4 regions of the Streptomyces sp. NPDC093085 genome follow, and region 2 is predicted to be linked to each of the others. Evidence: riboswitches for the same ligand, from Rfam matches in the RefSeq annotation. Region 2 holds a riboswitch; each other region holds the start of a gene.
What was found. Region 2 has a riboswitch for cyclic di-AMP ahead of AB0O07_RS32765 (M23 family metallopeptidase). Riboswitches for the same ligand answer to the same signal wherever they lie in the genome.
Positions count from the first base shown of each region.

Region 1: linked by a shared signal. The riboswitch ahead of AB0O07_RS21130 (transglycosylase family protein) and the one ahead of AB0O07_RS32765 (M23 family metallopeptidase) in region 2 are both predicted to bind cyclic di-AMP.
Region 3: linked by a shared signal. The riboswitch ahead of AB0O07_RS00990 (transglycosylase SLT domain-containing protein) and the one ahead of AB0O07_RS32765 (M23 family metallopeptidase) in region 2 are both predicted to bind cyclic di-AMP.
Region 4: linked by a shared signal. The riboswitch ahead of AB0O07_RS04040 (LysM peptidoglycan-binding domain-containing M23 family metallopeptidase) and the one ahead of AB0O07_RS32765 (M23 family metallopeptidase) in region 2 are both predicted to bind cyclic di-AMP.

Region 1 is NZ_JBFBFB010000007.1:104,472-111,528, reverse strand. Features, by position in the region: gene AB0O07_RS21145 (MazG family protein) at 1-415, shown strand, start outside; gene AB0O07_RS21140 (cytochrome P450) at 513-1,802, shown strand; gene AB0O07_RS21135 (transglycosylase family protein) at 1,947-2,780, shown strand; cyclic di-AMP (ydaO/yuaA leader) riboswitch at 3,578-3,751, shown strand; gene AB0O07_RS21130 (transglycosylase family protein) at 3,760-4,518, shown strand; gene eno (phosphopyruvate hydratase) at 4,718-6,013, shown strand; gene AB0O07_RS21120 (septum formation initiator family protein) at 6,276-6,749, shown strand; gene AB0O07_RS21115 (DUF501 domain-containing protein) at 6,892-7,057, shown strand, end outside.
Region 2 is NZ_JBFBFB010000018.1:17,189-24,245, reverse strand. Features, by position in the region: gene AB0O07_RS32785 (helix-turn-helix transcriptional regulator) at 1-801, shown strand, start outside; tRNA gene AB0O07_RS32780 (tRNA-Met) at 899-972, shown strand; gene AB0O07_RS32775 (TipAS antibiotic-recognition domain-containing protein) at 1,156-1,911, shown strand; gene AB0O07_RS32770 (PP2C family protein-serine/threonine phosphatase) at 2,332-3,423, shown strand; cyclic di-AMP (ydaO/yuaA leader) riboswitch at 3,792-3,945, shown strand; gene AB0O07_RS32765 (M23 family metallopeptidase) at 3,990-5,003, shown strand; gene AB0O07_RS32760 (PrsW family intramembrane metalloprotease) at 5,112-6,377, opposite strand; gene trmB (tRNA (guanosine(46)-N7)-methyltransferase TrmB) at 6,562-7,057, opposite strand, start outside.
Region 3 is NZ_JBFBFB010000001.1:224,916-231,972, reverse strand. Features, by position in the region: gene AB0O07_RS01015 (PP2C family protein-serine/threonine phosphatase) at 1-29, opposite strand, end outside; gene AB0O07_RS01010 (nitroreductase family deazaflavin-dependent oxidoreductase) at 213-710, shown strand; gene AB0O07_RS01005 (hypothetical protein) at 906-2,039, shown strand; gene AB0O07_RS01000 (hypothetical protein) at 2,172-2,630, shown strand; gene AB0O07_RS00995 (amino acid permease) at 2,902-4,209, shown strand; gene AB0O07_RS00990 (transglycosylase SLT domain-containing protein) at 4,374-5,138, opposite strand; cyclic di-AMP (ydaO/yuaA leader) riboswitch at 5,142-5,304, opposite strand; gene AB0O07_RS00985 (helix-turn-helix domain-containing protein) at 5,935-6,909, shown strand; gene AB0O07_RS00980 (RNA-guided endonuclease TnpB family protein) at 6,944-7,057, opposite strand, start outside.
Region 4 is NZ_JBFBFB010000001.1:977,148-984,204, reverse strand. Features, by position in the region: gene AB0O07_RS04045 (SGNH/GDSL hydrolase family protein) at 1-574, opposite strand, end outside; gene AB0O07_RS04040 (LysM peptidoglycan-binding domain-containing M23 family metallopeptidase) at 834-1,874, opposite strand; cyclic di-AMP (ydaO/yuaA leader) riboswitch at 1,879-2,042, opposite strand; gene AB0O07_RS04035 (tyrosine-protein phosphatase) at 2,504-3,322, shown strand; gene AB0O07_RS04030 (DUF6126 family protein) at 3,340-3,453, opposite strand; gene AB0O07_RS04025 (XRE family transcriptional regulator) at 3,591-4,217, opposite strand; gene AB0O07_RS04020 (aspartate aminotransferase family protein) at 4,324-5,772, opposite strand; gene dxs (1-deoxy-D-xylulose-5-phosphate synthase) at 5,769-7,057, opposite strand, start outside.

The DNA of each region.
Region 1 (7,057 bases), on a different contig from region 2:
GAGCGGCGCGTTCTCCATCGACGACGTCGCGGGCACGATCGTCGAGAAGCTCATCCACCGCCACCCCCATGTCTTCGGGGACGCGCGCGCCGACACCCCCGAAGAGGTCCAGGCCCAGTGGCTGCGGATGAAAGCGGTCGAGAAGCGGCGCGCGTCGGTCACCGACGGCGTACCACTCGGTCAGCCGGGGCTCGCCCTCACCGCCAAGCTCGCCGCCCGTGTCCGTAACGCAGGGCTGGACGTCCCGCTCCCCGAGGCCGGGCCGGCCGCCGACCCGACCGGCGGCGCGTCCATCGGGTACGAACTGCTCGCCCTCGCCGTACGCGCCGAACGGGCGGGCGTCGACCCGGAGACCGCGCTGCGCTCCGCCGCGCGGGTATATAGGGACAGGATCCTCGCCGCCGAGCGCTCGTGACCCGGGGCGGGGAAGGGGGAGGGGGCGGGGGAGGGGGCCGGACACCCCCGGGCGGCCGCCGTCCTCCTCCCCTTCCCCTGCGGTTACGGTCGGGGGCGTGTCCGATGCGTCAGAGAACCCCCAGAACAGCGCCGCGAAGTGCGCCCGGAACAGCGCCGCTCCCTCCCTCTTCACCTGGGAGTTCGCCACCGACCCCTACCCCGCGTACGCCTGGCTGCGCGAGCACGCCCCCGTCCACCGCACCGAGCTGCCGAGCGGGGTCGAGGCATGGCTCGTGACCCGGTACGGGGACGCCCGGCAGGCGCTCGCCGACGCCCGGCTCTCCAAGAACCCGACGCACCACGCGGGCCCCGAGCACACCCGGGGCAGAACGGGCATCCCGGGGGAGCGCAAGGCGGAGCTGATGACGCATCTGCTCAATATCGACCCGCCCGACCACACCCGGCTGCGGCGGCTGGTCTCCCAGGCGTTCACGCCGCGCCGGGTCGCGGAGTTCGCCCCGCGCGTGCAGGAGCTGACGGACCGGCTGATCGACGGGTTCGCGGAGCGCGGCAGCGCCGATCTGATCCACGAGTTCGCCTTCCCGCTCCCCATCTACGCCATTTGCGATCTGCTCGGCGTACCGCCGGAGGACCAGGACGACTTCCGCGACTGGGCGGGCATGATGATCCGGCATGCCGGCGGCCCGCGGGGCGGTGTCGCCCGTTCGGTGAAGAAGATGCGCGGCTATCTGGCCGACCTTATTCACCGTAAGAGAGAGAATCCGGGCGACGACCTGATCTCCGGGCTGATCCGGGCGAGCGATCACGGCGAGCATTTGTCCGAGAACGAAGCCGCGGCCATGGCCTTTATCATTCTGTTCGCCGGATTTGAGACGACGGTGAATCTCATCGGTAATGGCATGCACACGCTCATAAGAAATCCGGCGCAGAGGGAGCGGCTCCAGCGCTCCCTCGCGGCCGGCGAGACCGGGCTGCTGGCGACGGGCGTCGAGGAACTGCTCCGCTACGACGGGCCGGTGGAGATGGCCACCTGGCGTTACGCGACCGAGCCGCTGACGCTCGGCGGACAGCGGATCGCGGCGGGTGACCCCGTACTCGTGGTGCTGGCGGCGGCCGACCGCGACCCGGCGCGCTTTTCGGACGCCGACACCCTCGACCTCGCCCGGAGTGACAATCAGCACCTCGGCTACGGGCACGGCATCCACTACTGCCTCGGCGCGCCGCTCGCCCGCCTGGAGGGGCGCACCGCGCTCGCCACCCTGCTGACCCGTCTCCCCGATGTGCGGCTTTCGGAAGATGTTTCCGATTTGCGCTGGCGGGGCGGGCTCATCATGCGGGGATTGCGCACACTTCCGGTGCGATTCACGCCATTGTCCGGCCGATAATTTCCTGACGCATCGTCAATGCTGTGACTTTTGCGTGATCTCCGCTGCATCGACTTGTGACAAGCGTTCGAGTAACGCTACGTTCACGTCGACCCGGCAACACCATGCCGGAGTTGAATGAACAGTCACACGGAAGGCAACCGCATGTCCGGGAACGGCCGACACCGTCGACCTCGTCAGGCCCCTGCTCTTCTCGTCGCCGCCGGGGTGGCCGGATCCGCGATCGCGATCCCGTTGCTCGGCGCCGGCGCCGCGAACGCCGCGGACAACTCCACCTGGGACAGCGTGGCCGAGTGCGAGAGCGGCGGCGCCTGGAGCGCCGATCTCGGCAACGGGTTCTACGGCGGGCTCCAGATGTCCCAGGAGACCTGGGAGTCCTTCGGGGGCGCGGAGTTCGCCGCCCGCCCCGACCTCGCCAGCCGGTCGCAGCAGATAGTGGTCGCCGAGAAGGTGCTCGCCGCCCAGGGCGCGCAGGCGTGGGGAAGCTGCGCCACCGTCTCCGGGCTGCTCGGCTCGGTCGGCGGCGCGGTCTCCGACGCCCTGGACGGGAAGAAGGGCTCGGGCTCCCAGTCCCCCTCGGCCGACCCCTCCGCCTCCACCTCGCCCTCCGGTGACGCCTCGACAGGCACGGGCAGCGGTACGGGCACGGGCAGCGGTACGGACGGCACGGAGCCCTCCGGGACGGCCACCACCCCGGCCCCCGGACCGACCGGTTCCGCTTCCGGTGCGGAGGAGTCCGAAGGGAAGGACGGCTCGGGCAAGCACCGCGGCCAGGCCGCCGACGAGAGCGCCACGCCGGGCGACGGGTCGTACGGGCGCGACGACGACAGCCGTGCCTCGCGCGACGCGGGCGGCGGGCGGGACGCCGGCTCGGTCGCTGCGGGCGTGGAGCGCGAGGTGGAGCGCGTCGCCAACACGGTCGGCAACCACCTCTCGCTGGCGACGGGTGGTCAGAAGGTCTCCGGCGGCTGGGTCTGACCGGCCCCCGCGTCTCTCCTCTTCCCTGATCCCAGGTCCCCTTCACGGTCCCGTACGGGCCCGGTCCGCACCCCCAGGAGGGGCGGGCCGGGCCCGTATCCGTATCCGCGGAAGGGGTCACGGCGGCTCCGTGGCCGTCTCCGAACGCGCTCGCCCGGGCGGGCCCGGGTGCCGCCCGCCGGCAGCCCCGCCGGCAGCCCCGCCGGCACCCCGCCGGCGCCCCGACCGCGCCCGGGCGGCACCCGACCCCGCCCGGGCGGCACCCGACCGCGCCCGGGCGGCACCCGGCGGCCTCCGGGCGGCACCCGGCGGCCTCCGGGCGCGCGCCGGGCCGCCCTCCGTCCGGCCTCCCTGTGCGCCCGACCGGTACGCCCGTCCGGGGACGGAGCGCGGGCGCGGCTGCCTGGCGTACCCGGCGTACGGCCCGGCCGGCCCCGGCGGCCCGGCCGGCGACGCCCTTTGAACGCTGCCCCGTTGACGCCGTCGCCGCCGCGTCCGTCCTGGCCAGAGCCTTCGATCCGGCCCCGGGACGCGGTCAATTGGCTCCTGTATGTCCCCTTCTGGGCAAGTGAGACAAGGGTCTCTTTGCCGCAACTCGGGCTGTTCGCCCCGCCGGTTGGGCCAACCCGCCTCTCACCTGCGGAAACGTATTGTCCGTCGGAGGAGGTAAGGGCGTTTTATGCCGGATGTGCTTCTTTGAACAACCGCCAGGGCTGTGATTACGGTCTGAACCGCTCGCACCGCGGGCCTCCTCGACCGTCACGCCGAATCCTGCCGTCGGCCGGGGGGAGTAGTCGTCGCTTCAAGCGCCGAAGGCAGGAGCGGGGGACCCATTGGTTCTTCGCCGGGCCCGGTCGTCGAGAGACGTCCGGCGTCCGGCTCGGGGTGAAGCCGTGTGTGCGAGCACACGGCCGGGCGACTCCTTGGCCCGAACCCGACAGCTCACCTCGTAGGCGTCGGTGAGGAGATGTGTTCCATGCTGCTGCGTTCCGGTCAGTCCAAGCACCGCCGCCCGTCCAAGGCCGTTCGCTACGTGACGTTCGCCGGCATCACCGGTGCCGCCGTCGCCGCCCCCCTGCTCGGCGCCTCCGCGGCCTCCGCCGCCACCGCCTCCGAGTGGGACCAGGTGGCCCAGTGCGAGTCCGGCGGCAACTGGGCGATCAACACGGGCAACGGCTTCTACGGCGGCCTCCAGTTCACCAGCTCCACCTGGGCCGCGTACGGCGGCACCGCCTACGCCGCCCGCGCCGACCAGGCCTCCAAGTCCCAGCAGATAGCCGTCGCCGAGAAGGTCCTCGCGGGCCAGGGCAAGGGCGCCTGGCCGAGCTGTGGCGTCAACCTCTCGGGCGCCTCGTACAACGGCGGCTCGTCCGGCTCCGGCTCCGGTTCCGGCTCCGCAAGCTCCGGCAACTCCTCGGGCTCCGGCTACTCCGGCACCCAGAAGTCCACGAAGTCGCAGAACTACCAGAACTCCCAGAAGTCCCAGGGTTCCCAGAGCTACACCCCGAGCCAGCGCTCCACGCGCGACGCCGCCCAGCCGGCCTCCCGCGACCGGAGCCGCCCCTTCACCATCAAGAAGGGCGACGGCGAGTACACGGTCAAGTCCGGCGACAGCCTCTCGAAGATCGCCCTCGACCAGAAGGTCAAGGGCGGCTGGAAGAAGATCTTCGACCTCAACAAGGACATCGTCCGTGACGCCGATGTCATCTACCCGGGTCAGCGGCTCCACCTGAGCTGACCCCTCCCGCCGGCCCGGCGCGTCACCCCCGGACGTGCCGGGCCGGGCCCCACCGGGGAGACGCCGCATCGCGGGCCTGTCCGGACGACAGGCCCGCGTCTTACGGGGCGGGCACGGGCTGGTCCACCGCCCGGAGCCGGTTAGGCTCATGGCGCAAGGCCAAAGAGACCCTGCACCACGCGTCACATCCCAGAAGGAGATGCTCGTGCCGTCCATCGACGTCGTCGTAGCCCGGGAAATCCTGGACTCCCGAGGCAACCCCACGGTCGAGGTCGAGGTCGGCCTCGACGACGGCAGCACCGGCCGTGCTGCCGTTCCCTCCGGTGCCTCCACCGGTGCGTTCGAGGCCGTAGAACTCCGTGACGGGGACGCCGGCCGCTACCTGGGCAAGGGAGTGGAGAAGGCCGTCCTCGCCGTCATCGAACAGATCGGCCCCGAGCTGGTCGGGTACGACGCCACCGAGCAGCGCCTGATCGACCAGGCGATGATCGACCTGGACGCCACGGAGAACAAGGGCTCGCTCGGCGCCAACGCCATCCTCGGCGTCTCGCTCGCCGTCGCGCACGCCGCCTCCGAGGCCTCCGACCTCCCGCTCTTCCGCTACCTGGGCGGCCCGAACGCGCACCTGCTGCCCGTTCCGATGATGAACATCCTGAACGGCGGCTCGCACGCCGACTCGAATGTCGACATCCAGGAGTTCATGATCGCACCGATCGGCGCGGAGTCCTTCTCCGAGGCGCTGCGCTGGGGCGCCGAGGTCTACCACACGCTGAAGAAGGTCCTGAAGCAGAAGGGCCTCTCCACCGGACTGGGCGACGAGGGCGGCTTCGCGCCGAACCTGGAGTCCAACCGCGCCGCGCTCGACCTCATCCTCGAAGCGATCAACGAGGCGGGGTACGTCCCCGGCCGTGACATCGCGCTCGCGCTCGACGTCGCCGCGTCCGAGTTCTACAAGGACGGCTCCTACGAGTTCGAGGGCAAGACGCGCTCGGCCGCCGAGATGACCGAGTACTACGAGGAGCTGGTCGCCTCCTACCCGCTCGTCTCCATCGAGGACCCGCTCTTCGAGGACGACTGGGACGGCTGGAAGATCATCACCGACAAGCTGGGCGCCAAGGTCCAGATCGTCGGCGACGACCTCTTCGTCACCAACCCCGAGCGCCTCGCCCGGGGCATCGAGGAGGGCTCGGCCAACGCGCTGCTCGTCAAGGTCAACCAGATCGGCTCGCTCACCGAGACCCTGGACGCGGTCGAGCTGGCCCAGCGCAACGGCTTCAAGTGCATGATGTCCCACCGCTCCGGCGAGACCGAGGACGTCACCATCGCCGACCTCGCGGTGGCCGTGAACTGCGGCCAGATCAAGACCGGCGCCCCGGCCCGCTCGGACCGCGTCGCCAAGTACAACCAGCTCCTGCGCATCGAGGAGATCCTCGACGACGCGGCGGTGTACGCGGGCCGCAGCGCCTTCCCGCGGTTTCGCTCTGCGAACAATTAAGAGGATGCGCTCTGCGAACGATTAAGAGGATGCGCTCCGCGAACAACTAAGGGGATGCGTTCCGCATAACTCCGCGTAACCCGGAGGCGTGCGGCGTCCGTCCCCCTCGTCCTGGCGGCCCGTCCGCCCGTCGTCCGTACGTCCCCGGCCGCGGTCCCGTACCGTATCCGGGGACGTCCGTACGAGAGGGACGTGCCGCCCGTACGAGAAGTACATACGTACGGGCGGGATACGACCGGACACGAGACAGCGGAGGCGGGCCATGGCCGGGAACCGGGACCGGTTCTCCACCTCGACCAGGCTGCGGCTGCTCGGCGAGCAGACCGCCGCCCGGGTCTACCGCTCGCAGAACCGCCGCCAGGACCGCCGCTCCCGGCTCACCGGCCGGGCGGCCTTCCTCGCGCTGGTCGTCTGCACCCTGGTGGTGGCGCTGGCGTATCCGATGCGGGAGTACGTCTCCCAGCGGAACCAGATCGCCGAGCAGGAGCGGCTGAGCCAGGAGGCCCAGCGCCGGGTGGAGGAGTTGCGCGACGAGAAGGCGCGGCTCCAGGACGACGCGTACATCGAGCGGCTGGCCCGCGAGCACCTGCACTATCTGCGGCCCGGGGAGACGGGTTTCACCGTCATCGACCCGGAGGCGGCGGAGGAGCGGCGCGCCGAGCAGGGCGCGGCGGACCGGCCCTGGTACTCGAACGTCCTGGACGGTGTGGACGAGGCGGACCGCCCCGAGCGCTGACGCGCCCCCGCACGCCCCCCGGTGCCCCGTGCGCCGGTACGCCGACACGCCCCGCGCCCTCTCTGGCAGACTCCAGTACGACGATCTACCACCCTCCACGACCATTCCGTACGACGGTACGACCGGCAGAACCAAGGCAGGCATGAGAACGCCCCCTCCGCAGACCGCACGCACCGAGCCCACCGAGGCGGATGTCGCCGCCTTCAAGGAACAGCTCGGCCGCCCGCCGCGCGGCCTGCGCGCCATCGCGCACCGCTGTCCGTGCGGGCAGCCGGACGTGGTCGAGACCGCCCCGCGCCTCCCCGACG
Region 2 (7,057 bases):
CTGCGGGCGCGCCGGGCCGGTGTGCGGCCGGACGATGTCGGGATGGCGAGTTACGGCGTGCGGCGGGTGGCCGGGCTGCGCCGTGAGGAGGTCGCCGTGCTGGCGGGGGTGAACGTGGACTACTACACCCGGCTGGAACAGGGGCGCGAACGCCACCCGTCCCCACCGGTGGTGGACGCGCTCGCCCGGGCGCTCCGGCTGGACACCGACGCCAGGACCCATCTGCACCGGCTCGCCGGAACCGCGCCGTCCAGGCCGCCCGCCGCCACCCCCGGCCGGGTCGACCCCGCGCTCCGCGTCCTGCTCGACGGCTACCCCGGCACCCCGGCGCTCGTCATCGGCCCGAGCCTGGACATCCTGGCCGCCAACCCCCTGGCCCGTGCGGTGTACTCGCCCTTCGACCCGATGGACAACCTGGCCCGCATGGTCTTCCTCGCCCCGGCCGGGCGGCCCTTCCACCCCCGGTGGGACCAGACGGCCGAGGCGGTGGTGGGGCATCTGCGCCAGGCGTACGGCATCGACCCGGGCAACCCGGAGCTGCGCGGGCTCGTCGCCGAACTCAGCGCGCGCAGTGCGGACTTCGCCTGGCTCTGGGAGACCCACACCGTGCGGGGCAAGACCCTGGAGCACAAGTACTTCCACCACCCGGACGTCGGCGCGCTGACCCTCACGTACCACGCGTTCGACATACGGGCCGCCCCCGGCCAGCAGTTGATCATCTACCACGCCGAACCGGGCGGCCCCGACGCCGAGGCGCTCACCCTGCTCGGCTCCGTGCACGCCACGGCGGACCGGGCCTGAATCCCGCCGCGTGGCCGTCCCCAGGTGGCCGCCGGCCGGTGGCCGTCCCCAGGTGGTCATGGGCCCGCTCCCGATGGCGTAGAGTTGTGTTCACCGACGCGGGGTGGAGCAGCTCGGTAGCTCGCTGGGCTCATAACCCAGAGGTCGCAGGTTCAAATCCTGTCCCCGCTACTCGTGGAAAACGCAAGGCCCGGATCCTCATCGAGGATCCGGGCCTTCGTCGTGCCCGGTGCCTTCGTCGTGCCCGGTGCCTTGAATCGGGCAGCGCCTTCGCGTTCCCGGACGCCTCCGCGTGCCGAACGCCTGCGCATTCCGCTTGACCTTTACGTAACGTCAACTTCTACCGTGAACGTCATGGAGTGGTCGATCCAGGACATCGCGAAGAAGGCCGGTACCACCAGCCGCACGCTCCGCCACTACGGGGAGCTCGGCCTGCTGGTCCCCACCAGGACCGGGGCCAACGGCTACCGGTACTACGACCAGGACGCCCTGGTCCGGCTCCAGCGGATTCTGCTGCTGCGCGGGCTCGGGCTCGGGCTGCCGGACATCGGGCGGATTCTCGACGGCCAGGACGGCCGGCGGGAGACCGTGGCGGCCCTCCGGGGCCATCTGGAGCTGCTGGAGCGGGAGCGCGAGCGGATCGGGCGGCTGATCGTGTCCGTACGGACCACTCTCCACAAAACCGAGAACGGAGAGGAACTCATGGCAGAGGAAGTGTTCGACGGTTTCGCGCACACCCGGTACGCGGAGGAGGTCACCGAGCGGTGGGGGCGCGACGCGTACGAGAAGGGCGACCGGTGGTGGCGCTCGCTCGGCGAGGAGGAGCGCCGCGCGTTCCAGGAGCGGCACGAGGCGATCGCCCGCGACTGGGGGAGCGCGAAGGCGGCCGGGTACGGCCCGGAGAGCGACGAGGCGCAGGAGATCGCCCGGCGCCACTGCGCGTGGCTCTCGGTGACCATGGAGCCCACCAGGGCCTATGTCATCGGTGTCACGGCCATGTATGTCGAAGATCCACGTTTCGCCGCGAACTATGACAAGTACGGTGAAGGTACGGCTGTGCTCGTGCGGGACGCCATGAAGGTGTACGCCGAGCGCCACCTGACCGGCTGAGAACCTGCGGAGGAGTTACGGAGCCCCACCGGCCGCCACCGGCGGCTCCGTAGCCCGTACGGCCGACGGCGGTCGCCGCCCCGAGCGGTGGCGGCCAGCCTGGAGGGTGTGCGGGTACCGTCCGCAGCCGTCGGCGGACCGGGCAGGAGACGACTGGTGGGGAAGGTCAGGAAGAACGCGGAGCGCCCCGGTGGCGGCGGCGCCGGCGGCCGGGCGTCCGCGGGGTTCCGGGCGGCCGCCGGGTACGTCCGCGACACCGTCCACCGGCGCCGGCGGAACCGGCGCCACCAGCGCCATCTGGTCGAGGAACTCGCCCTGGCCCCGGAAGGGGCGCACAACGGGCTCCCGGAGGGCGCCCCCTACGGGCCCCACGGGCCGCACGGGCTCCTCGCGTACGGGCGGGCCCGCGCCGGCCGCAGGATCGTCCGGGTGCTCCCCGCCCTGGTCATCATCGGCGGGGTGGTCCTGGACGTGGTCACCCCGGCCCGGGTCACCGCGGCGCCGTTCTTCGCCGCCGCCCCGCTGATCGCGGCCCCGTTCTACCCGATGGTGGGCACCCTGCTGGTGGCGGTGTTCTCGCTCGGCGCCGAGACGGGGCTCCGGATCAAGACGGACTCGCTCTACACGGTGACGGCGACCAGCGAACTCCTCACCGTGCTCGTCGTCTCCGCCCTCGCGCTCTACATCAACGGGGTCGTCAGACGGAGCGGCGAACGGCTCGCCTCCGCCAGGATCATCGCGGAGACCGCCCAGCGCGCCGTGCTCCCCCGGCCCGCCGAACGGATCGGCGGGCTCCGGATCGCCGCGCGGTACGAGGCGGCCCAGGAGGGGGCGTTCATCGGCGGTGACCTCTTCGCCGTCCAGGACACCCCCTACGGGGTGCGGCTGGTGGTCGGCGACGTACGGGGCAAGGGTCTTGAGGCGGTCGAGGCGGTCGCCGTGATCATCGGGTCGTTCCGGGAGGCGGCCGAGCAGGAGGGCACCTTGGAGGGGGTCGCGGAGCGGCTGGAGCGCTCGCTGCTGCGGGAGGGCACCCGGCGGGACGGGCTCGACGTCTTCGAGGGGTTCACCACGGCCGTACTGGCGGAGATCCCGCACGGCGAGGGCGTCGTACGGCTGGTCAACCGGGGCCACCCCGAGCCGCTGCTGATGGGGCACGACGGCGCCGTACGGACGCTGGTGCCGAGGGATCCGGCGCTGCCGCTCGGCATGAGCGAACTGGGCGCGTGGCCGGACCGGGCCGAGCAGGCGCCGTACCCCGACGGGGCGACGCTGCTCTTCTACACGGACGGCCTCAGCGAGGCCCGGGACGCCCGTGGCGCCTTCTACGTGCCGCGCGAGCGGCTCGACGGGCGGATCTTCCAGGGGCCCGACGAACTCCTCCAGGCGCTCATCGACGACGTACGGCTCCACACGGGCGGCGGCAGCCAGGACGACATGGCGCTGCTGGCGGTGAGCCGGCCGGCGCGGGGGGAGCCGGAGCGGCGCAGGACGATGCCGATCGTCCCGTAAGGGTGTCCGTGCCGATCGTCCCGTAGGGGTGTCCGTAGGGGTGTCCGTAAGGGGGGCCGTAAGGGGGTACGTAAGAGTCTCCGTGCGGGGCCCCGTACGGGTTCCCGTGAGGGAAGTGTGACGGCGGCTGTCACCCATGGTGACGGGAAGGTGTTCCTCCGTATAGCGCGGAGTCGGGGCGCCGCGTGCGCGTGGTCACGTCACCCGCCCCGAATCCCGTTCAACTCGCCCGAGTGCGCGCTCTTGTGTCCGGGTACGTCCGTTGCGAAGTCGTTAACGATCATCGGGAACAGCTTGGAATAAGGCCCTGGTCTCTATTAACGTTCGATAACGCAGCGCGGTTGTCCCAGCCGTCGCCGAGACGGCACCGTGCGCATGCGCCGAATCCCGCGAGGGAACCGGGGAACCACCAATTGGGGTGAATCGGGAGTTACTTGCCGCCCGCGCGGCAGGGGACATCCGTAGGAGACCTTCCTGCTCCGAACCCGTCAGCTAACCCGGTAGGCGAGAAGGAAGGAAAGGAGCACGCCTCAGTGGCGTCCAACCAGCCTGCCCCCACGGCCACCATCGAAACCCCCGCCTTCGGCAGCGGCGGTGCGAGCCAGGCGCCCGGCACCTGGGGCGAGTGGAACCCCACCGAGGAGTCCATCCAGCCGGTACGCGGCAGGCACCGGGTGGCCAAGCAGCGCAACGGGCTGGCCCGCAGCTCCACCGTCCTCGGCGTCGGCGTCATGGCCGCGGTCGGCGCGGGCGGCATCGCCACCGCCCAGGACAAGCCCGCGGTCTCCATATCCCTCCCCGACGCCATCGCGGACAGCCTCCCCGACGCCAAGTCCCTCCCCGGGATCGGCTCGCTCGGCGGCGAAGAGGCCGGGACCACCGACCCGCTCGCCAACGCGCCGCTGACCTCCGCCGGGCTGACCGTCACGGAGGCCGAGCAGGGCGCCACCGACGCCGGCGAGGCGCTCCGCGCCCGCATCATCCAGCAGGCCGAGCGGCAGCAGGCCAGCGCCGACGCCACGCAGAAGGCGGCGGCCGAGGACGCCGCGGCCGAGAAGGCCGCGAGCCAGGCCAAGGCCCGCCTGAGCGACGCCGAGAAGAAGATCGAGGCGGCGAAGAAGAAGGCCGAGGCCGAGGCGAAGATCAAGGCGGAGCAGGAGCGGCTCGCCAAGCTGGCGGCCAGCTACTCGCTGCCGACCTCCTCGTACACCATCACCTCCACCTTCGGTCAGTCCGGCTCCCTCTGGTCCTCCGGCTACCACACCGGCCTGGACTTCGCCGCGCCCACCGGCACGCCGATCAAGGCGGTCCACAGCGGCACCGTCACCTCGGCCGGCTGGTCGGGCTCGTACGGCTACCGCACGGTCCTGGAGCTGGAGGACGGTACGGAGGTCTGGTACGCGCACCAGTCGTCCCTCGCCGTCAGCGTCGGCCAGAAGGTCTCCACCGGCGATGTCATCGGCCGCGTCGGCGCGACCGGCAATGTCACCGGCCCCCACCTCCACCTGGAGGTCCACACGGCGGGCGGCACGGGCATCGACCCGATGGCCTGGCTCCAGGGCAAGGGCATCAACCCCTGAGCACGCCAGAGCCGTACCCCTACGGGTACGCGCGCGCACTCTGACTCCGAGCCCCCGCCCCTTCCCGGCGGGGGCTCAGTGCGGCCGGTACCGGCGGTACGGGGTGTATCAGTACTGGCGGTACGGGTTGTAGCCGTCGTAGTCGATGTACGGCGGCGGCGCCCATACGCGCCCGGCGGCCCGCGCCGCGTGGGTCAGCGCGGGCCCGGCTATCTCCTTCCGCTCCCACAGATGGTGCAGCAGCTCCTGCTCGCGCTCGACGAAGTCCGGCCCCACCGGGTCCCGCCCGGCCCGGTGGCGCAGGAACGCCAGCGAGGTCGCGAACCCCTCGTACTCCGCGACCGCCCGCGCCGCCGCCGGGCCGTGCGTACGGTTGGCGAAGCCGCGCGCCATCGAGCGCAGCCGCATCGAGGAGAGCGCCACGGGCACGGCGGGGGCCAGCCACCCCGCCGCCGCGTACGCGGGCAGCTCGGCGGCGAGGGTGCGCAGCTCGCGCTGGCGGCTCCAGATCACCAGCCAGGTCACCAGCCCGAAGACCGGCACCATGAAGACCGCGTACACCGCGTAGAAGCCGAACGGGCCGAAGAGCGAAGCCGAGCCGTTCCACAGCGCGTGCATGCCCATCGCGAACAGCAGGCCCAGCGGCGGCAGCACCACGCGCCGGAACTTCTGGCGCCGCGCGGCCATCGCCGCCAGGCCGAAGCCGATCCCGGTCGCCGCGGTGAAGAGCGGGTGCGCGAACGGCGACATCACCACCCGTACGAAGAAGGTCGCGGCCGTCACCGAGTTCAGCCCCGCGTACCCCCGGCTCTGGTCCTCCCCGTAGGCGCTGCCCAGATAGAGGATGTTCTCCGTGAAGGCGAAGCCGGTGGCGCTGAACCCCGCGATCACCACCCCGTCGACCAGCCCCGTGAAGCTCCTCCTGCGGAAGAGGAAGACCAGCAGTATCGCGGTGGCCTTCGCGCTCTCCTCCACGACCGGCGCTATCACCGTGGCGCCCAGCGACTCCGCGCCGACCGGGTCGGCGGTGGCGGTGGCTATCCACTCCGTCGCGAAGGAGTTGGCGATGATCGCCACCAGCGCCGCCGCGAAGGCGCCCCAGGCGAAGGCGAAGAGCAGATTCGTCCACGGGCCCGGCTCGACCCGGTCCAGCCAGCGGAACGACGCCGTCAGCAGGGGTACGGGCAGAACGGCGAGCCCGAGCCCCACCAGGAAGCCCTGCGGGCCGGTCTGCTCCCGTACGAGCGCGAGGATCACCAGGGCGCAGAGCGCCAGCACGAGGACGACCGCCGCGATCCGGGCCGTCCGGCTCCGCCAGAGCGCCCGCGCCGGGCGGTACCGCCTGCGCGCCGGCTCGGGCACCGCGCTCCACAGGTCGCCGTGGCGCTCCTGCTGCTCGTAGACCGGGATGGCCGGGTGGGCGTGGGCACGCGGGGGCGCGGGCTCGTGCGCGGGCTGCCACGCGGGCCGGTCGAGGCGTTGCTGGGGCGGTTCTGACACCTGATGACCCTAGCGAGGGGCACTGACACCTGACCATGGCGCGAGGGGCACCACCAGGTCACACCGGTTCCGGCGCCCTCCGGAAGAGGAGGTCGTGCACGGCGTGCCCCTTGTCGAGCCCCTGGCCCTCGAACCGGGTCAGCGGCCGGAAGGCGGGCCGGGGCGCGTAACCGCCGCCGGGGCCGTCCCCGGGCACCGTGTTCTCGTACGCCGGGTGCGCGGTCAGCTCGGCGAGCATCTGCTCGGCGTACGGCTCCCAGTCGGTCGCGCAGTGGAGCACGGCCCCGGGCTTCAGCCGGGTCGCGGCCAGCGTCAGGAACTCCGGCTGGATCAGCCGGCGCTTGTGGTGGCGCTTCTTGGGCCACGGATCGGGGAAGAAGACACGGAGCCCGTCCAGCGACGCTTCGGGCAGCATCTCGCGGAGCAGGATGATCGCGTCGCCGTTGGCCACCCGGAGGTTGGTCAGCCCGTTCTCCTCGGCGAGCCGGAGGAGATTGCCCTGGCCGGGGGTGTGCACATCGACCGCGAGGATGCCGGTGGCCGGGTCGGCGGCG
Region 3 (7,057 bases), on a different contig from region 2:
CGCAGCATGTCCGCTCCCGCCTCGCCCATGTTTAGACTATGCAAAGGTTCTGATGTCAAAACATCGTGAACAGCTCCGTCAACATCCCGTCGTTACCGAATCGACGCCGTCATCCGGCCTCTGAGGCGCCTGGAGGTGCAGGACCGTTGAAACGGCCGCCCCCGCCCCCGCCGTCCCCGAGCGCGCACCGGCCGACCGGCTGGCGACGGCGGGTGGCCGAGGTACCGATCCTCCTCTACCGGGCGGGCCTGGGGCCACTGTTCGGGCGCCGGATGCTGCTGCTCATCCACACCGGCCGGTTCTCGGGGCTCTCCCGCCAGGTGGTGATCGAGGTCGTGGAGGAGACGGCGGCACCGCGGAGCTGGACCGTCGCCGCCGGGTCCGTGGCGTCGGCCCAGTGGTACGAGAACCTGCGCCACACCCCCGAGGTGACCATCCAGACCGGCCGCCGCTACCACGCGGTGACGGCGCGTTTCCTGGCGCCGGAGGAGTGCGGCCGGGTCATGGAGCGCTTCGCGGACGCGCATCCGCACGGCGCGCGGGCGCTCTGCGCCGCGCTGGGGCTGACGCCGGAGGCCGGGGCGGCGGGCGTTCGCTCGGCGGGCGAACGGATCGCGTTCGTACGGCTGGAGGAGTCCCGGCCGTCCTTCCCGCGCCCCGCGTCGCACACCTCGGACGCCCCGGACGCCTCCGACACCGGCGCTTCCTAAAGCCGGCCCGGCGCGGCGGGACATGGGCCGGGGCGGCGGCCCGAGCCGGGGAGAGGCCTGAACCGGTCCGGGGCTTGAACCGGGGCGGGCGCGGCCACGTACTACCTCCTCAAGACAGGTTGTCGCCGGACTCCGTACTGACCGGGCCCCGAGCGCACACCGTTCGACGCATTCGAAGGACCGGAGGAACGATCCATGCGCTCCAGGCACCGCCCGGTGATGCTCATGGCCAGCATGCTCGCCCTGCTGGCGATCTGCGCCACCGCCTGTTCCGCGCCCGGCGGCTCCGCGGCGGCCGGGACGGGCGGGGACGTCGGCCCCGGTGGCTCGGCCGGGGCGATCGGCGCCGACGTGCCGGAGGGGTGGCGGGAGGGCGGCTGGCGGGACTGGAACGCCGAGGACTGGGCCAGGGAGGCCGCCGCGTTCTTCAACCCGGTCATCGAGGGGCTCTGGCTGCCGGCCAGGATGCTCCAGGGGAAGAGCCCGGACCAGCCCGTGGACGGGGACTTCGCGGACGCGGGCGTCTCCGACCCGGAGCCGAAGCCGGTCCCCGCCGAGCCCGCGCCCGTCTCGTACCGCGACAACGCGCCGATGGTCGGCAAGCTCTTCTTCGACACCCCCGAGGGCCCCTCGGTCTGCTCGGCGACGGTGGTGACGGACCCGGCCGACCCCGGCGCCTCGAACCTGGTGTGGACGGCCGGGCACTGTGTGCACGCGGGCGCGAAGGGCGGCTGGTTCCGCAATATCGTCTTCGTCCCGTCGTACAACGACAAGGGGCTGGCCGGTGCCGAGCTGGCCCAGGTGAGCAAGAGCGACCTCTCGCCGTTCGGGATCTGGTGGGCGGACTGGGCGCAGACCTCGCCGCAGTGGATCGCGGAGGGGACCCCGTCGGGCGGCAGCGGCGCGCCGTTCGACTTCGCGGTGCTCCATGTGAAGAAGCCCGCGGGGAGCGACTACGCCTCGCTGGAGGAGACGGTGGGCGGCGCGTCCCGGGTGATGTTCGACGCGCCGTCGGCGACGAAGATCGCGGGGATGGGCGTCTGGGGGTATCCGGCGGCGCCGCCCTTCGACGGGGAGCGGATGTTCATCTGCCGGGACCGGCCTGGCCGGCTCTCGGTCCGGGACGACCAGCCGTCGCTGTACCGGATCGGCTGCACCATGACCGGCGGGTCCTCCGGGGGCGGCTGGTTCATCGAGGACGCGGAGGGGCGGCCCGCGCTGGTGAGCAACACGTCGATCGGCCCGAGCGCGCAGACCTGGCTGGCCGGGCCGCATCTGGGGCGCGGCGCGAAGGCGATCTACCAGGCGGTCAGCGCCAAGTTCGCCTGAGCGGAAGGGGTACGGGGTGACCGAGGCGGGGTGACGGGGCGGGGTGACGGGGGCGGGGGTGCGGCTCCGGGAGGGGTAGGGGCAGACTCGACGCGGGGCCGGGGCCGCCCGGCGCCTCCGTACGGACCCGCCATGGACATGAAAGCGAGACCGAAGGTGCCGCACATCACCGTCGAGTACACCCCGGACCTGGCCGACGAGCTGGACGTCGACACGCTCCTCGGCGACCTCCACGAGACCGCGCTCGGCCTGGGCGTCTTCCCCCGCTGGGGGACCCGCACCCTGGCCGTACCGGCGACGGCGTGCCGGGTGGCCGACCGCCCGGAGAGCGGCCCCGGCAGCGGCCATGTGCAGATCAAGCTGATGATCATGCCGGGCCGTCCCGACGAGGTGCGGAGCCGGGTCGCGGACGAGATGTTCGCGGCGGCGGAGCGGACCCTGGCCCCGCTGGCCGCCCGCCGTCCGCTCGGCTTCCAGCTCACGATCACGGAGCTGGACCCGGCGGTCACCAGGACGGGCGGCTCCATCCCGGGCTCCCCGACCTACCGCGCTGAGGCCCCGGAGGCTCCTGAGGCTCCGGGCACCGCCTGAGGCGGCCGGGCCGGGCCGCCCCGAGCGGGGAGCCGCGCCCCGCCCCGCCCGCTTCCGACGATATTCATTTTGCCTGGGAGGGGGCCCTCCGGAGAGACTGCGACGAGCCGGTACGTACCGGCTCGTCCCCTCCGAAAGCAGCCCTGAACCCCCCATGAGCACTCCAGCACCACCCCCCACCACTCCCCCGGCCGCCCCCTCGGCCCCGGCCGACGGGCCCGGCGCGTCCGGCGAGCCGCTGGCCGGCGGGCTCAAGCAGCGCCACCTCACCATGCTCGGGCTCGGCGGGGTGATCGGCGCCGGGCTCTTCGTCGGCTCGGGCGCCGGGATCGCGGTGGCCGGGCCCGGGATCGTCGTCTCGTATCTGATCGCGGGCGGGCTCGCGATGTGCGTGATGCGGATGCTCGGCGAGATGTCGACGGCGATGCCCGCCTCGGGCTCGTTCTCCGTCCACGCCGAGCGGGCGCTCGGCCGCTGGGCCGGGTTCAGCGTGGGGTGGCTGTACTGGTTCCTGCTGGTCGTCGTGCTCGCCGTGGAGGCCACCGGCGCGGCCACGATCGCCCACGGCTGGCTGCCCTCGGTACCGCAGTGGGGGTGGGTGCTGATCTTCATGCTGGTGTTCACCGGGGCGAACCTCGCCGCCGTGAAGAACTTCGGCGAGTTCGAGTTCTCCTTCGCGGCACTGAAGGTCTTCGCGATCGTCGCGTTCCTGGTCCTCGGGGTGCTCGCGATCCTCGGTGTCCTCCCCGACACCCACTCCGCCGGTCCGGCCAACCTCACCGGCCACGGCGGCTTCCTGCCGAACGGCTGGCAGGGCGTCATCTCCGGGGTGCTCGCCGTGGTCTTCGCCTTCGGCGGTCTGGAGGTCGTCACGATCGCGGCGGCCGAGTCCGACGACCCGGTGCGCTCGGTGGCCCGCGCGGTACGGAGCGCGGTCGTCCGGATCCTCTTCTTCTACGTGGGGTCGATGGCGGTGATCGTGACCGTGCTGCCGTGGACGGCGCAGCGGGCCGGGCTCAGCCCCTATGTCACCGTGCTGGACGCGATCGGGATCCCGTCGGCGGGGCAGGTGATGAACATCGTGGTGTTCGTGGCGCTGCTCTCGGCGCTCAACGCCAACCTCTACGGCTCCTCGCGGATGATCTTCTCGCTGGCGGAGCGCGGGGAGGCGCCGAGGGGGCTGACCCGGGTGAGCGGCGCGGGCGTGCCCCGGCGCGCGGTGCTGGCGTCGGTGGCGTTCGGGTTCGTCTCGGTCCTGCTCAACCTGGAGTGGCCCGATTCGATCTTCCTCTACCTGCTCAACGCGGTCGGCGCGGTGCTGCTCTTCGTCTGGGCGATGATCGCGGCGTCCCAGCTCCGGCTCCGCCCCCGGTTCGAGCGGGAGGCCCCGGAGCGGCTGACCCTGCGGATGTGGCTCTTCCCGGGGCTGACCTGGCTCACGCTGGGTGTGATCGCGGTGGTGGTCGTCCTGATGCTGACGGACGACGTGGCCCGCCCCCAGCTCCTGTGGTCGCTGGGCGCGACGGCGCTGGTGCTGATGGTGGCGGGGATACGGGAGGTACGCGCGCGGCGCGGGTGACCCGTCGCGCCGTACGTACCGCAGGCACGGCACGCACAGCACGCACGGCACGCACGGCACATGCCTCGGCCCCGCCGCCCATGACGGGTGGCGGGGCCGAGGCATATGTGACGTTACAGAGCGATATGTCCGGCCTGCGGTCTCGGGGCCGGAACGCGTCCGGCCTAGTAGGGGCCGTTCACGTTGTCGATCGAGCCGTACCGCGCGGCGGCGTAGTTGCACGCGGCGGTGATGTTGGCGACCGGGTCGTAGGCGTCGTACGCCGTGCCGGGCACGTGGTACGCCTGGAACGTCGGGGCGATGACCTGGAGCAGCCCCTTGGACGGGACGCCGTTCTGGGCGTTGATGTCCCAGTTGTTGATCGCGTACGGGTTGCCGGAGGACTCCCGCATGATGTTGCGGTGGATGCCCTCGTAGCTGCCGGGGATCCCGTGCTGGGCCATGACGTCCAGCGACTCGCGGATCCAGCCGTCCAGGTTGTTGCTGTAGGTCTTGGCGACGACCTCGGTGGCGACAGCCGTCTTGGCGGACGCGGCGCTCTTCCCGGCGCCGGAGGTGGCCTTGCCGAGGGTGAGCTTCAGGCCGGGCTGGACGAGGGACGGGTTGGAGCCGATGGCGGCCCGGTTGTCCTCGTACAGCTTCTGCCAGCCGCCGCTGAGCGAGTGCGCCTTGGCGATCTTGGAGAGCGAGTCGCCGTACACCACGACATAGGTCGCGGGGGTGGACTCCGTGGACTCCGGGGAGGCGGTGACGGCGGCGGGAACGGTGGCCCGCGCGGCGGAGGTCTCCGCCGTGACGGGCGCCGCCTGGGCGGCACCGGCGGACACCAGCGGAAGCGCGGCGAGCGCGGCGCCCCCGGTGCCCAGCGCGACCACGCGTCGGACGATCGAGCCGGTTCTGGAACGGCGGTGCTTGGCGTTTCTGGGCACGACGAATTCCCTCTCCGTCGCCTGCGAGGTGAGCTGTCGGGTTCGGGCTGGAGATGCCCGGCCACGCGGTCGCGCGACTTCACCCCTAGCCGCTCCGGAATTCCGGACCGGCGTACTACCTGGGTCCCCCGCTCCTGCCTGCTGACGGATTAGGTGTCGGGTCGATATCCGGACAGCGGCAGGATTGGGCGGTCCATCCGGATGGACGAGAACGTAAGCGAGATGCCAGGACCGCACAAGTTCCGCCTTCTCGGCTTATTCCCCCCATCGGAACGGCTCCGGGAACTCAACTTTCCTCCCCCACGAGAGAAAGCACCCCCACCGGCCGGACCCGCCCACCATCGCCCACGTGACACACGTCACGAATACATCGGACTTATCGGACCCTCAAAGCGCTACAGAGAGCGCAAGTTACCCCCAAAAGCCTCTACGCACCTTTACCGGCAAATACCACCAAAACGCCCTTAAGGGGCACTTCGCCACTCCGTGATCTGCCCGGGAATTCCCGGCACGCCCTCAACTGCGCACCACGGAAAGGAATGCGCCAGCCGGAGCGGATGAATACACCCGCCGGCCACCTTTCCTGACGCCCCGTCCGTGATCGCGGAATTCGCGTTCCGGGAATACGGAACAGCCGTCCGGCACCCGCGTACCGCACTTTTCACGCCAGAGAACGGCGCCTCAGGGTGAGCCATGATGACGCGTCATCGCCCCTCTGCCACGGTGCTGTCAACACCACGTGCGAGCGGCCGGGACGAGAGCCGGCGCCGCGTCGGTATCACTGTCGGGGGGACAGATGATCGAGACACTTTTCCGCGCGGAGGACCATCCGGCACCGGAGAGATTCGAGCGCTGGCGTGAGATGGCCTGCGCGAGCCACGCACCCACGAGAATCAGCTCCGAGCACGCCGAAGACTTCCGGGGGAACCTTCAGGCGGTGGGTCTCGGCCCGGTGACGGTGACCGTGGCGGGGTGCACGTCGCTCGTCAGCGACCGTACGCCGAAGATGGTCCGGCACTCCGATCCGGAGCAGTACAACCTCAGTTACACCCGGAGCGGACAGGCGGGCGCCGTCCAGTCCGGGCGCGAGGCGGACCTGCCCGCCGGCAGCCTGGTGCTCACCTCCACCTCCCATCCCCTCCACGGCCGGATGGGCCCGGACGGGGACGGCACCACCACGATGGTCCAGGCGCTCTTCCCCCGGGCCATGCTGCGGCTTCCCGCCGGCCAGGGGGACTCGCTGCTCGCCGTGGCGTTACCCGGCCGGAGCGGGATCGGCGGGCTGCTGAGCCGCTTCCTCGTCGGGCTCACCACCGACCCGACCCGCTACGGCCCGGCGGACGCCGCGCGGATCGGCGGGGTCACCATCGATCTGGTGAGCGCGCTCCTCGGCCACCACCTCGGGGCGGAGACGCCGCCCGAGGCCGCCCCGGACGTGCTGCTCCTCAAGGTCCGCGCGTACATCCACCGGCACCTGGGGGACCCGGACCTCACCCCCGCCCGGATCGCCGCGGCCCACCACATCTCCACCCGCACCCTGCACCGGCTCTTCCACGGTCAGGACACCACGGTCTCCGGCTGGATCAGGAGGCAGCGCCTCGACCGGGCCCGCCGGGATCTCGCCGATCCCTCGCTGCGGGCCCGGCCCATCCACGCCATCGCCACCACCTGGGGCTTCACCCACGCGGCCGACTTCACCCGGGCGTTCCGCACCGGCCACGGCATGCCGCCGAGCGAGTACCGCCACCGGGCGCTGCCCGTAGGGGATTGACATCCTCGCTGCCCTGAAGGACGGCGATTCCCGCCTACCGCGCCGTTGAAGGCTGCGGTGTCGGGTGGGTTCCTGCTTCGCCGCGCGGTGCCGGGACGAGTTCCGGTCTTACCCGCGCTCCACAGGCTGACACGGCCAGTCCGGCCGC
Region 4 (7,057 bases), on a different contig from region 2:
CGACCCGGGTGTGCCCCTCGGGCGAGAGGTGGAGCCGGTCGTCGTCCCAGGCCCTCCGGTCCTGGACGGTCCTGAGGGACCAGAGGTCGAGCACGGGGCAGCCGTACCGGTCGGCGATGGCCCGGGTGTGCTCGTTGAACGTGGCGATCTTGCCCCGCAGATGGCGCAGTACCGGCACGCCCCGGGTGTCGAACCCGGTGGCGAGCATGACCGTGCCGACGGCGCCGGTGAGTTCGGCGACGGCCCGCTCGAAGCGCTCGGCGACATCGTCGGGGTCGGTGCCGGGGCGGAGGATGTCGTTGCCGCCCGCGCAGAAGGTCACCAGGTCCGGGGCGAGTTCCCGGGCCCGGGGGATCTGCTCCTCGACGATCTGGTCGAGGAGTCTGCCCCGTACGGCGAGGTTGGCGTAGCGGAAGTCCCCGTGCACCGGGTCCGCGTCCGCGCCGGGCGCCGGGAGCCGGTCGGCGAGGAGGACCGCGAGCCGGTCCGCCCAGCCGACGAAGCGCCCGTCGGGCCCCGGATCCCCCACGCCCTCCGTGAAGCTGTCGCCTATCGCCGCGTACGACGCGAACACGGTGTCGTGCCCCGTCCTCGCTCTGCCCGCTCTGCTGCCGCTCGCTCTCGATTCATCTGCCACAACCGGGAATTTTCCCCCTGGTGATGTGACCTACGCGACCGTAGGCGGGGGTTGACGCGGGGTGAGAAAGAACATTGCCCGTTCTCCCCGGAACCGGGAATACCGGGAGCGACGGGAGATGCGGGAAGGCCGGCGGACGGGAACGACGCCGCCCGGCACCTGCCGAGGTGCCGGGCGGCGTCCTGAAAAGTGCCGGTCAGACGGAGACGCCCTGCTGCCGGAGGAAGGCCAGCGGGTCCACGTCCGAGCCGTAATCGGGGCCGGTGCGGATCTCGAAGTGCAGGTGCGGTCCGGTCACATTGCCGGTGGCGCCGGAGAGCCCTATCTGCTGACCGGTGGAGACGGTCTGGCCGGCCGAGACGGAGAGCTGGGAGAGGTGCGCGTACTGCGAGTACATGCCGTTGTCGTGCCGGATGACGACCTGGTTGCCGTACGCGCCGCCCCACCCGGCGGTCACGACGGTGCCCGCGCCGACCGCCTTGACGGTGGTGCCGGAGGAGGCCACGAAGTCCACGCCGGTGTGGTAGCCGCTGGACCAGTTGGAGCCCGAGGCGCGGTACGGGGTGCCGATCCCGACGCCGTCCACCGGCAGGGTGAAGGCGGCGGTGGAGCGCTGCGACGAGGAGTCCGCCGAGCCCGACGTGTTCGACGAGGTGGCCGGTCCGGACGACGCGGAAGTCTTCGCGGAGCCTCCGGAGTTCGAAGACCTGGTGGGCTCCGACTGCTTCGCGCTCTCCGCCGGGCGCGCCGGCGCGGCGGGCTTCTCGGGGGTGGCGGAGCGTGCGAGCCCGGCGGACGACTGCGAGCGGGCGGTCGCCTTCGCGCCGATGGTGAGCTTCAGGCCGGGGTGGATCAGCCCCGGATCGGCCCCCACGGCCTGCCGGTTGTCCTCGTACAGCCGCTGCCAGCCGCCCTGGACATGCTGCTCGTCGGCGATCTTGGCGAGGTAGTCCCCGGCGACCACGGAGTAGGTCCGTACGGTGGTGGTGGCCGTCCGGGACACCTGGGTCGCGGAGGCCGCCTCCGTCCCGGCGGGCGCCGCCCGGAACGCGGCCGGGGCGGTGTGCGCGGCGGGCGCGGTCTCCGGTACGGCGGCGGGTGCGGCCGGCTGCGCCGCGTGGGCGCCGGTGGCGCCGATGAGCGGCAGGGCGATGGCGGCGCCGCCGGTGGACGCGGCGAAGAACCGGCGGGAGAACGGATGGGACTTGGGGCGGCGGTGCTTGCCCTTCGCGGACATGTCGCGTTCCTCTCCGGCGCCTGCGAGGTGAGCTGTCGGGTTCGGGCTGGAGTTGCCCGGCCGCGCGTGGTGCGCGACTTCACCCCGAGCCGTCCCCGGTGCCGGGGCACCGGAACGGCGTACTACCTGGGTCCCCCGCTCCTGCCACGCGTGAAGTGTTCGGATGGATGGTGGTCCCCGGGGCGGCGGCAGGATTCGGCGTTCCGCCCGGATTGCTGGTGAACGTAGGCGAGTGCGACGGCCGGAACAAGCCATCCCTGTTCCCTGGACAAGGCGCGCTCCCCGCCGGTCCGTCGTCACCCGAAGATCGCCCGTCACCCTGTGTGGAGGCGGCGCTTCAATTCCCTTTCGAGTTCGCCTTTCCCTTTCGCCCCACCGCCACGGAACGTCACGGATATGATCCTGCTCACCACACGCCCCCCATCTCCCCCGGGAACGGGGCAGGTTGTGCGCAATCACCCAAGACGGACAGGTGATGATTTAGGCGTTTTATTCCCTCCCGACGGGTCAGCACCCCGGCCCCCTCGGTCGTCCCTCGGCCCCATGGGACGGCGCGTCCCCATGTCGTAGGGTCGGGACCGACGCCGCCGGCGAGCAGCGCCGACGGCAGAAGACCCGGAGGAGCAGGCGTGACGCAGCAGTCGCCGCAGGTCCCGGCCACCGAGCCCGAGCTGTCCGGAGTGCGCAACTTCCGCGATGTCGGCGGGCTGCCGACGGTGGACGGGGGGCGGATACGGTACGGGGCGCTCTACCGCAGCGGGCATCTCGCCCGGGCGACCGCCGACGACTCCGCCTTTCTCTCCGGTCTCGGACTGCACACCGTTTTCGACTTCCGGAATTCCGCCGATATCAAGCTCGACGGCGAGGATGTGGAACTCGCGGGCGTACGCAACGTGAACATTCCGCTCTCCGATCCGGCCGAGGGCGCCGAGTTCTGGCACATGGTCCGGAACGGCGATCTCGCGACCCTCCGCTCGCTTCTCTCGGACGGCGCCGCGGCGGCCCGGATGACCGCCTCGTACCGCACGATCGTGACCGGGCGCACGGCCGAACACGGCCGGCTGCTGCACGCGCTCGCCGAGGACAGCGTGCCCGCGCTGCTGCACTGCGCTGCGGGCAAGGACCGGGCGGGGATCTCCGTCGCCGTGGTGCTGCTCGCGGTCGGGGCCGAGCGGGACGCGATCGAGGCGGACTACCTCAAGTCGAACGACCCGCACCGCCGTTACACCTTCCACCGGGGCGACGGGGTGGCCGACGAGGTGCCGGCGGAGGCGGCCGAACTGCTCGGCCCGCTCTTCGACGCCCGGGCCGGCTATCTGGCGGCGGCCTTCGAGACCATCGAGCGGAACTGGGGCTCGGCCGACCGGTATCTCTCCGAGGGCCTGGGGCTGGCGCCCGCCACCCGCGAGCGGCTGCGCGCTCGTCTGGTCGACACCGGCACGGCCTGACGCCCCCGCCCCGGGCGCTACTCGCCGACGGTGAAGAGGAGGTAGAGGAAGGCCGCGAAGACATGGCCGGCGATCAGATAGACGAAGAGCCGGATCACCAGCCCGCGCGGGAACTTCCGCTCCTCGTCCATGACCGGCCCGGGACCGTCCGCAGGCGCTCCCACCGGCGGTTCCGCCGGCGGCTCGGTCCGTGGTTCCGGGTGCGGTGTCGGGGGCATGGCGGATCTCTCTCCATGGTCGTCGGGGTCGGATCGGGGTCGGGGCCGGGTCAGAAGGGGTGGGCCGAGTCGCCGACACAGAGATCGGCGGACGGGCTCTGGAGCAGGGTGTGGACGAAGAGCAGCCCGGCCCCCTCGGGTCCCGCCGCGCCCATCCGGTGCGGGGTGAGGGAGTCGAAGTGCGCGCTGTCCCCGGGGCCGAGCAGATACGTGGTGTCGCCCAGGCTCAGCCGGAGCCGCCCGTCGAGTACGTACAGCCACTCCTCGCCCGGGTGGACCCGGACCAGCTCGCCCTGGGCCGCTCCGTACGGCACTTCGAGACGGAGCGGCTGCATGGCCCGCCCGGCGCCGCCGGCCTGCTGGTACGTCCAGCCGTCGGCCTCCACGGGCTCCGCCCGGCTGCCCCGGATGATGGGCTGCCGCTCCGGCGGGACCTCGCCGAGGAGCTCGGAGACGGTCGTCCCGTAGATCCGGGCGAGCCCCAGCAGCATGGGGAGCGAGGGGTGCCGGTGGCCCGTCTCCAGCCGGGAGAGATGGGCGGGCGAGAGCCCGGCGCGCCGCGCGGCGGCCTCCAGGGTGAGCCGCCGGCCACGGCGCAGTGCGCGCAGGCGGGGCGCGATGTCCGGCACCTGGTCGGGCAGTTCGTCGGCCGACTCTCCGGCAGCGGGTGGGCTCATAGGACTATTGCGCCAGACGCTTTCCTCCAGGGCAAATTTCTTGCCCTGGAGGCACAGTGGACCGTCGGGGATCGGCCAACTCCCCCGGAGGCGCCTCCGGCGGACGCTACCGGTTGGCGACGGCCTGCTTGACCAGGGTCCTGCCGAAGTCCCACATCAGTCCGCCGCCGCTGTGGGCGTCGTCCATCACGGCGGTGAAGGCGGTGACGAACCGGTCCACCTCGCGTTCGCCGATGATCAATGGCGGAATCAGTTTGATCACTTCGAGGTGGTCGCCGGAGACCTGGGTGAGGATCCGGTGCTTCTGGAGCAACGGTACGACGACCATCTGCGCGAAGAGCCCCTTACGGGCCGCCTGGAGCATCGCCCACCGGCCGCGCAGGGCGATCGAGTGCGGCCGGCCGAACTCGATCCCGACCATCAGCCCCCGGCCGCGCACGTCGTGCAGCAGCTCGTAACGGTCCACGAGGGCGGCCAGCCGTGATCTCAGCAGCTCCCCGGTGGCCCGGGCGTTGGCGACCGTCCCCTCGTCCTCCATCACCGCGAGCACGGCGAGACCGGCCGCCATGGCCTGGGCGTTGGAGCCGAAGCTCGCGGAGTGCACCAGGACCCGGTCCATGGAGGAGTAGACGCGCCGGAAGATCCACTCCTTGCCGAGGGTCGCGCCGACCGGCACATACCCCCCGGAGAGCGCCTTGGCCACACAGACGAGATCCGGCTCCACGCCCGCCTCGTGCTGGTACGCGTAGAAGTCGCCGGTCCTGCCGAGTCCGGTCTGCACCTCGTCGACGATGAGCAGCGCCTTGTGCCGGTGGAGCAGCTCCTGCGCGGCCTTCAGGAAGCCGGGCGGCGCGGCGTGCACGCCCTTGCCCTGGATCGGCTCCACGACGAAGCCGGCCACATCGCCCCGGGCCAGCTCGCGTTCGAGCGCGCCGAGGTCGCCGAGCGGGATCTCGGTGTCGGGCAGCAGCGGGGCGAAGCCGTCCCGGAAGCCGTCCTCGCCGTTGACCGAGAGCGAGCCGGTGGTCAGCCCGTGGAAGGCGTGGCCGCAGTAGAGGATCCTGGTCCGCCCGGTGGCGTACCGGGCGAACTTCAGGGCGGTCTCGACGGCTTCCGTACCGCTGTTGCCGAAGAACACCCGGTCCAGGTGGGGGGTGTGCGCGAGCAGGCGCTCGGCGAGGAGGCCGGGGAGCGGCTGGCAGTCGAAGCGGGTCAGGTCGGCGAGCGAGGCGTCCAGGACGTCGTGGAGCGCCTTGCGGACGACGGGGTGGTGCCGGCCGAGGCCCATCACACCGAAGCCCGCGAGCATGTCCAGGTAGTCGTTGCCGTCGGCGTCCCAGAAGTAGGCGCCTTCGGCCCGCTCGTAGACCCGGTCGAAGCCGATGGTGCGGAGCATGCGCGGGAGCTGGTGGTTGAGGTGTCTGCTGTGCAGCTCGTACCGTTCCGCGCCGCGCTCAGCGAGCAGCCGGGGCAGGTCGAACCCCTTGGGCCGCTCCTCGGCGGGCGGGCCGGGTGGCGGCCCGGACGACGGCCCGGGTGGCGGGGTGACGTTCATCGTGCGCGCTCCTTGCCGGTGAGGGCGGCGCTGATACGGCCCGCGATCTCGACCGGGGTGAGACCGAGGTCGGCCAGCACCTCGCCGCGTTTGGCGTGTGCCAGGAACTGTTCGGGGATGCCGAAGGTACGGAGCGGTACGTCGACCCCGGCGTCCCGCAGCGCCTGTCCGACGGCGGAACCCACCCCGCCGGTACGGCTGTTGTCCTCGGCCACGGCGACCAGCCGGTGGCGGGCGGCGAGCGGCGCGAGGTGTTCGTCGACGGGTTTGACCCAGCGCGGGTCGACCACGGTGCACCCTACGCCGCGCTCCGCGAGGAGGTCGGCGGCGCCGAGGCAGACCGGTACGAGCGCGCCGACCCCGACGAGCAGCACGTCCTCGGCCGGTGCCCCGTCATCACCGGCCGGGGCCCGGCGCACCACGTCCATCCCGCCGATCCGCCCGACGGCGGGGATGTCCGGGCCCACCGCCGCCTTGGGGAAGCGGACCACGGTCGGCGCGTCGTCCACGGCGACGGCCTCGCGGAGCTGGGCCCGTAGCTGCCCGGCGTCGCGCGGCGCGGCGATCCGGAGTCCGGGGACGCACTGGAGCATCGACATGTCCCACATGCCGTTGTGCGAGGGCCCGTCGACGCCGGTGACCCCGGCCCGGTCGAGGACGAAGGTGACGCCGCAGCGGTGCAGGGCGACATCCATCAGAAGCTGGTCGAAGGCGCGGTTGAGGAAGGTCGCGTAGACGGCGACGACGGGGTGGAGTCCGCCGGTGGCGAGCCCGGCGGCGGAGACCGCCGCGTGCTGCTCGGCGATCCCCACGTCCCAGACCCGGTCGGGGAAGCGCTCGGCGAAGGCGGTGAGCCCCACGGGGTGGAGCATGGCCGCGGTGATCGCCACGACATCGGGGCGCTCCTCGCCGATCTCGGCGATCTCGTCGCGGAAGACCGAGGTCCAGGAAGGCCCGGCGGCCGGGGCGAGCGGCTCGCAGGTCCGCGGGTCCATCACCCCGACGGTGTGGAAGTGGTCGGCCTCGTCCTGGAGCGCGGGCTCGTAACCGCGTCCCTTCTGGGTGATGCAGTGCACGATGACCGGGCCGCCGAAGCGCTTGGCGCGGCGGAGCGCGGACTCCACGGCGGCGATGTCATGGCCGTCGACGGGCCCGACGTACTTGAGTCCCAGGTCCTCGAAGAGGCCCTGCGGGGCGACGGCGTCCTTGAACCCCTTCTTGGCGCCGTGCAGCGAGCCGTACAGGGTCCGGCCGACGACCGGGGTGGAGTTCAGCACCTCCTTGC